Regions from separate parts of the Streptantibioticus cattleyicolor NRRL 8057 genome, predicted to be linked through region 2. Evidence: riboswitches for the same ligand, from Rfam matches in the RefSeq annotation. Region 2 holds a riboswitch; each other region holds the start of a gene.
The links. Region 2 has a riboswitch for cobalamin ahead of SCATT_RS19315 (ribonucleoside-diphosphate reductase subunit alpha). Riboswitches for the same ligand answer to the same signal wherever they lie in the genome.
Positions count from the first base shown of each region.

Region 1: another riboswitch for cobalamin. It lies ahead of SCATT_RS28735 (ABC transporter substrate-binding protein); the one in region 2 lies ahead of SCATT_RS19315 (ribonucleoside-diphosphate reductase subunit alpha).
Region 3: another riboswitch for cobalamin. It lies ahead of cobN (cobaltochelatase subunit CobN); the one in region 2 lies ahead of SCATT_RS19315 (ribonucleoside-diphosphate reductase subunit alpha).

Region 1 is NC_017585.1:268,621-270,813, forward strand. Features, by position in the region: gene SCATT_RS28730 ((2Fe-2S)-binding protein) at 1-535, opposite strand, end outside; cobalamin riboswitch at 626-806, shown strand; gene SCATT_RS28735 (ABC transporter substrate-binding protein) at 847-1,881, shown strand; gene SCATT_RS28740 (FecCD family ABC transporter permease) at 1,878-2,193, shown strand, end outside.
Region 2 is NC_017586.1:4,375,314-4,377,506, forward strand. Features, by position in the region: gene SCATT_RS19315 (ribonucleoside-diphosphate reductase subunit alpha) at 1-1,385, opposite strand, end outside; adenosylcobalamin-variant (AdoCbl-variant) riboswitch at 1,540-1,637, opposite strand; partial or broken gene mctP (monocarboxylate uptake permease MctP) at 1,795-2,193, opposite strand, start outside.
Region 3 is NC_017585.1:328,588-330,780, reverse strand. Features, by position in the region: gene cobG (precorrin-3B synthase) at 1-644, opposite strand, end outside; cobalamin riboswitch at 690-841, shown strand; gene cobN (cobaltochelatase subunit CobN) at 905-2,193, shown strand, end outside.

The DNA.
Region 1 (2,193 bases), on a different replicon from region 2:
CGGCGGTGAGCGGGGCGCGCAGCGCGGGGCGGGCGGCCAGCAGGGTGCGGGCGGCCTCGACGAGGGCGGAGGCGGCGTTCCCGGCGAGCAGGCGCGGGGCGACCTTGGTCCGCAGACCGGCCGCGAGGGCGCGCAGATGCGGCATCACCTGGTCACGTATCGCGGCGGCGGCATCGGGGAGTCGACCGGCGTACCAGCCGGCGGGGCGCGGCAGCCGGAGGGCCGGGGCGTCGTCGGCTCGCTGCAACCCTCCGGTGTCCGGGACGATGCCGTGGAGCACCGCGCAGCCGAGGACGGGGGACCACAGGCGGGCGGCGTGGCCGAGTTGGGCGATGGAGACGCCGACGCGTGCCTCATGGGTGCCGTGGCGTTCGGCGACGGCCCCGGCGAGGTCGGCGAAGCCGTCGGCGTAGGAGTGGCGGACCGGGTGCCACCCCTCGTCGGGGCCGCCCACGGTGAGGGCGAAGAAGCCGCCGAGGGACGCGACGTCGGCCAGGGCGGCGGCGACGGCGTCGGCGGGTGCGGCAGGGCGCATGACGATGAGTCTCCTTGTCGACTTCGGTGAGAGGGGCGCCGTTCCGGTCCGGCGGACGGGGCGGCGCCCGCTTTGTGCCGCGGCCCCGGGGAAACGTAGTATCACGCGGGTCATCGCCGCGACGGGAGACAGGAAGCCGGTGCGAATCCGGCACGGTCCCGCCACTGTGACCGGGGAGTGCACCCCTCGACACGCCACTGCGCACGGCGCGGGAAGGCGGGGGGAACGTCGATCCGGGAGTCAGGACACTGGCCTGTCGCGGGCCCGTTTGAGGAGCGCGGACTCCCCAGGAGGCTTACGTGTACCACGGCATGTCATGCCGCCGTTCCCCCCGCCCGGCCCGGTCGCGCCGCCCGCCGCGCGCCGTGGTGGCCGCGGTCGCCCTGTCCCTCACGCTGCTGACCGCCGGCTGCGGCGCGGGCGGCGCCTCCGTCGCGGACGCCCCGCACGCCACCGCGTCACCGGCCGAGGGCTTCCCGGTCACCGTCGACAACTGCGGTGTGCGCACCACGTACCGCGAGCCGCCCTCCCGGGCCGTCACCATCCACCAGCACCCGGCCGAGCTGATGCTCTCCCTCGGCCTGAAGGACCGCATGGTGGGCACCTCGTTCCCCGACTCGGCGGTGCTGCCCGAGCTGAGGAAGGACTACGCGTCCGTACCCCAACTGGCCAGGAAGGCACCGTCGTTCGAGACCGTTCTCGACGCCGACCCCGACTTCGTCTACGGCGGCTACGCCAGCGCCTTCGCCGAGCACGAGGGCCGTTCCCGCGAGGCGTTCGCCGACGCGGGGATCAACACGTACCTCAACCGCGAATACTGCGGCAAGGGACGGGTGACGATGGAGGACACCTACGAGGAGATCCGCACCATCGGCCGCGTCTTCGGCGTGTCCGACCGGGCCGAACGGCTGGTGGCGCGGCTGCGGGGCCGGGTCGGCAAGGCGGTGACCGCGGTGCGGTGCCGTCCCGACGTGCCGGTCTTCGTGTACGACAGCGGTGACAAGGCGGCCTTCACAGCGGGCCGCGGGAGCCTCGGCACCGAGCTGATCCGGCTGGCCGGCGGCCGGAACGTCTTCGGCGACCTCGACGATGTCTTCGGTGACGTCTCCTGGGAGCAGGTGGTGGCACGCAGGCCGGAGGTCATCGTCGTCCACGACTACGGCGGTGCCCGCGACGTCGAGCGGAAGAAGGCGTTCCTGCTCTCCCGGCCCGCCCTGGCCGACGTCCCGGCGATCAGGAACAAACGGTTCGTCACCGTGCCGTTGACCGCGACGCTGGTGGGCGTGCGGTCGGCGTACGCGGTGGAGGACCTGGCGCGCGGGCTGCACCCGGAGAGTTTCCGGTGACGGCGGTCGCGGCCCGGGCCGAGGAGACCGCACCGCGTCGGCGTCGTCCGGGCCGGGTCCGGCTCGCCGTCGTCCTGGTGGTGCTCGCGCTCCTGCTGGCCGCCTCCGTCACGGCCGGCCTCGCCGTCGGCTCGGTGCGGGTGCCACCCGGGCAGGTGTGGGCCATCGTGACGCACGCGCTGGGCGCCGACCGGGCGGACCGGGAGTGGTCCCGGGCGCGGGAGACGATCGTCCTCCAGGTGCGGGCGCCGCGGGTGCTGCTCGGGGCGGTGACGGGCGCGGGGCTGGCGGTGGTGGGCACCGCCATGCAGG
Region 2 (2,193 bases):
GCGGTCAGATGGGCGGCGAGGTTGACCGAACCGAGGTTGCACACCGCGGTCTCGCCGTCGTCGGTCACCTCCAGGATCTCGGTGCACAGGTTGGAGGAGTGCACCACGCTGCCGGGTTCGGCGGTCTGGTTGGCGGTGCGGTTGGCGGCGTCCTTGAAGGTCATCCAGCCGTTGCCGGTCTGCGCCAGGGTGCGCATCATCCGCGCGTACAGCTGCCGGGCCGGGACGCGCTTGATCTGGCGGCCGGCGGCTTCGGCGGCCCGGTAGGCGGCGTCGAACTCCTCGCCCCACAGGTCGACCAGCTCGGGCACGTCGGCGGGGGAGAACAGCGACCACTCGGCGTCCGCCTCGACCCGGCGCATGAACTCGTCGGGGATCCAGTGCGCCAGGTTGAGGTTGTGGGTGCGCCGGGCGTCCTCGCCGGTGTTGTCCCGCAGCTCCAGGAACTCCTCGACGTCGGCGTGCCAGGTCTCCAGGTAGACGCAGGCCGCGCCCTTGCGCCGGCCGCCCTGGTTGACCGCGGCCACCGAGGCGTCCAGGGTGCGCAGGAACGGCACGATGCCGTTGGAGCGGCCGTTGGTGCCGCGGATCAGCGAACCGCGGGAGCGGATCCGGCTGAACGGCAGCCCGATGCCGCCGGCGTGCTTGGAGAGCCGGGCGACCTGGTGGTAGCGCTGGTAGATCGAGTCCAGCTCGTCCAGCGGCGAGTCCAGCAGGTAGCAGGAGGACATCTGCGGGTGCCGGGTACCGGAGTTGAAGAGCGTCGGCGAGCTGGGCAGGTAGTCCAGCCGCGACATCAGCCGGTAGAGCGAGGCCACCTCCTCCACCGCCGCGGCCGAGTCGTCGGCGGCCAGCCCGCAGGCCACCCGGAGCAGGAAGTGCTGCGGGGTCTCCACCACCTGCCGGGTCACCGGGTGGCGCAGCAGGTAGCGGCTGTAGAGGGTGCGCAGCCCGAAGTAGCCGAAGCGGTCGTCGCCGGCCGGGTCGATCAGCGCGTCCAGCCGGCCGGCGTGGGCGGCGGTGAACGCGGCGGTGGCGTCCGCGATCAGCCCCTCGCGGTGGCCGGTGGCGATCGAGGAGGAGAACGAGGTCACCTGCTGGCCGGCCGCCTCCTCGGTGATGGCGCGGGCCAGCAACCGGGCGGCGAGGAAGCTGTACTGCGGGTCCTCGGAGATCAGCCCGGCCGCCGCCTCGGTGGCCAGGTCGCGCAGTTCGGCCGCGTCGGAGCCGGCGTGCCGGCCGCGCAGCGCCGCCGCCGCGACCCGGCCGGGGTCGGTGTCGGGCAGGTCGGCGGTGAGCTCCATGAGGGTGCGCAGCAGCGCGGTGCCCGGCTCGTCCGGCGGAACGGCGGTTGCTGACGCGGGGTCTGCGGGAGCGATGGTCACGGCGGTCTCCTCGTACGCGGCGGCCCCGTTGCGAGCGGGACCACGGCCGCGTACGGCATGCCGCAGACAGGGCAGGGCAGGCCGCGTCACGTCCGCAGACCCAACCCGCGAGGCCCGGACATCTGTTGCCCCTTCGGAGCAGCCCGAAGTGGCGCTGCCGGCAGGTACTCGGACTTCTCCGGCGCGTCGGGCACGCCGGGACACCGTTGCGGGGCAGTCCCGGAATCTCACCGGGTTCCCCTGCGACAGCAGCGGTGATGAGCATACATCTAGTGCCGGGTCCGTTTGCGCGGCCCTAGATGTAGTGTCCGGGGCGTGCTGGGGTACTCGTCCCCGAACGCCGACGGGCCGCCGTACCCCGGTGCGTCGGGGTACGGCGGCCCGTGCGGGGCCGGCCGCGGCCGTGGGGTCAGTGGCCGGCCGGGGCCAGCGGACGCTCCTGCTGGACGCCGGGGTCGCCGATGTCGGCGGTGTAGTCGTCCCGGGTGGTCTCGTCGGCGCCGTCCGGTGCCCCGACCGCCCGCAGCACCACGGTGAGGACCACCGCGACCACCACGTTGAGCACGAACGCCGTCATGCCGATGTAGCCGATCTGCCCGATGCCCGGGATCAGCTTGGAGCTGCCGCCGAAGTGCTTCTGCGTCGGGCTCGCCACCGACCAGGCCGCCCAGGTGCCGTAGACCATGCCGACCGCCCAGCCGGCCAGCAGCGCCCAGCGGTGGAACCAGCGGGTGTACAACCCGGCCACCAGCGACGGGAAGGTCTGCAGGATCCAGATGCCGCCCAGCAGCTGGAAGTTGATGGCCAC
Region 3 (2,193 bases), on a different replicon from region 2:
CGCGCGGCGTCGAGGAAGACCTCGGCGGCCGTCAGCGTGGCCCGCGCCGCCTGCCCGCCGGGCACCCGCAGCGCCGTCCCGGACGCCCCGAGGCGCACCAGGGCGTCCCCGTCCGGAACCGCCCGCACCGTGACGTCGGCGCCGAGCCCGGCGACGTCCCCGCGCCCGTCGTCCAGCGCGAACAGGAAGCGCCCGGACAGCTCGCGGGCCGCTTCGCTCGCGCACAGCAGCGCGTCGAGGCCGGTGAGCCACGGCCGTACGTCCCGCAGCCCGTGCCCGTCGAGCCCGGACAGCGGCGAGGCGACGACGTTGCGCACCCGCTCGTGTCCCGGGGACGGCAGCAGCCCGGCGGCCTCCAGCAGCCCGGCCAGTTCGGCACCGCACCCGGCCGGCAGCCCGCGCAACTGCACGTTGCCGCGTGAGGTCAGATGCAGGTCGCCGTCGCCCAGCCGCAGTGCCGCCGACCCCAGCGCTTCGGCCTGACGGGTCGTCAGCACACCGCCGGGCAGCCGGACGCGGGCCAGCGCCCCGTCGTCCGCGGCGTGCAGCCGCAGCGCCCCCGGGCAGGCGTCACCGCGATCCCGCGAGACCGCCGCGGCCTGGGACGACGGAGGGGTGGAAGCCGTTGACATGGCCGCGAGCATACCGATGATCGCACCCGGTGTACTCCCCGCCATTCCTCGGTGCCCCTTACTATGCTCCTCGGTGGATCATCCGTTCCACCACCGCCACCATGGCGACCAGGGAGGAAGCCCGGTGCGAATCCGGCGCGGTCCCGCCACTGTGAGCCCGCCCCCCGGGGCCGGGTGAGCCAGGAACTCCCTTCCGCCGCGCACCACTTGGCGCGCGGCGGAGCCATCCGACACCGCCCGGGGCGCGGACCCCGAGGAAGGCCAGCGACCGCATGCAGCCGTCATCCGGGGAGCGCGACACGCACCCCCGCGTCCTGCTCCTGTCGACCTCCGACACCGACCTGCTCAGCGCCCGCGCGGCCGGCGGCCCGGTGCGCTACCGCTTCGCCAACCCGGCCCGGCTGCCCCTCGACGGCCTCCCGGACCTCCTCGACGGCGTCGCCCTGGTCGTGGTACGCCTCCTCGGCGGCGTCCGCGCCTGGCAGGACGGCCTCGACCTGCTGCTCGCCGACGGCCGCCCGGTCGTCGTCCTCACCGGCGAACAGGCCCCCGACGCCCAGCTGATGGCCGCCTCCACGGTCCCGGTCGGCATCGCCGCCGAGGCCCACGCCTACCTCGCCCACGGCGGCCCGGCCAACCTCGAACACCTCGCCCGGTTCCTCTCCGACACCGTCCTGCTCACCGGCCACGGCTTCGAACCCCCGGCGCCCGCGCCCACCTGGGGCCCGCTGGAACGCGTCGCGCGCGACGACGGCACCGGCCGCCCCGTCGTCGCCGTGCTCTACTACCGCGCCCACCACATGGCCGGCAACACCGCCTTCGTCCACGCCCTGTGCGACGCGATCGAGGACGCGGGCGGCACGCCCCTGCCGCTGTACGTCGCCTCGCTGCGGGCGCCGGAACCGGAGCTGATCGACGCGCTGCGGGCCGCCGACGCCGTCGTCACCACCGTCCTCGCCGCGGGCGGCACCCGGCCCGCCGACGCCTCCGCCGGGGGCGACGACGAGTCCTGGGACGCCGGCGCCCTGACCGCCCTCGACGTCCCGATCCTGCAAGCCCTCTGCCTGACCGGCTCGCGCGCCGACTGGGCCGCGGGCGACGAGGGGGTCTCCCCGCTGGACGCGGCCGGCCAGATCGCGGTGCCCGAGTTCGACGGCCGGCTGATCACCGTGGCGTTCTCCTTCAAGGAGATCGACGCCGACGGCCTCCCGGCGTACGTCGCCGACCCCGAACGCGCCGCCCGGGTGGCCGGGATCGCGGTACGCCACGCCCGGCTGCGCCACATCCCGCCCGCCGCCAAACGCGTCGCGCTGGTGCTCTCCGCCTACCCCACCAAGCACTCCCGCATCGGCAACGCGGTCGGCCTGGACACCCCCGCGAGCGCCGTCGCGCTGCTGCGCCGGCTGCGGGACGAGGGGTACGACTTCGGTACCGGCGCGGAGGTCCCCGGACTCGCCTCCGGCGATGGCGACGAACTGATCCGGGCGCTCATCGAGGCGGGCGGCCACGACCAGGACTGGCTCACCGAGGAACAACTCGCCCGCAACCCGGTGCGCATACC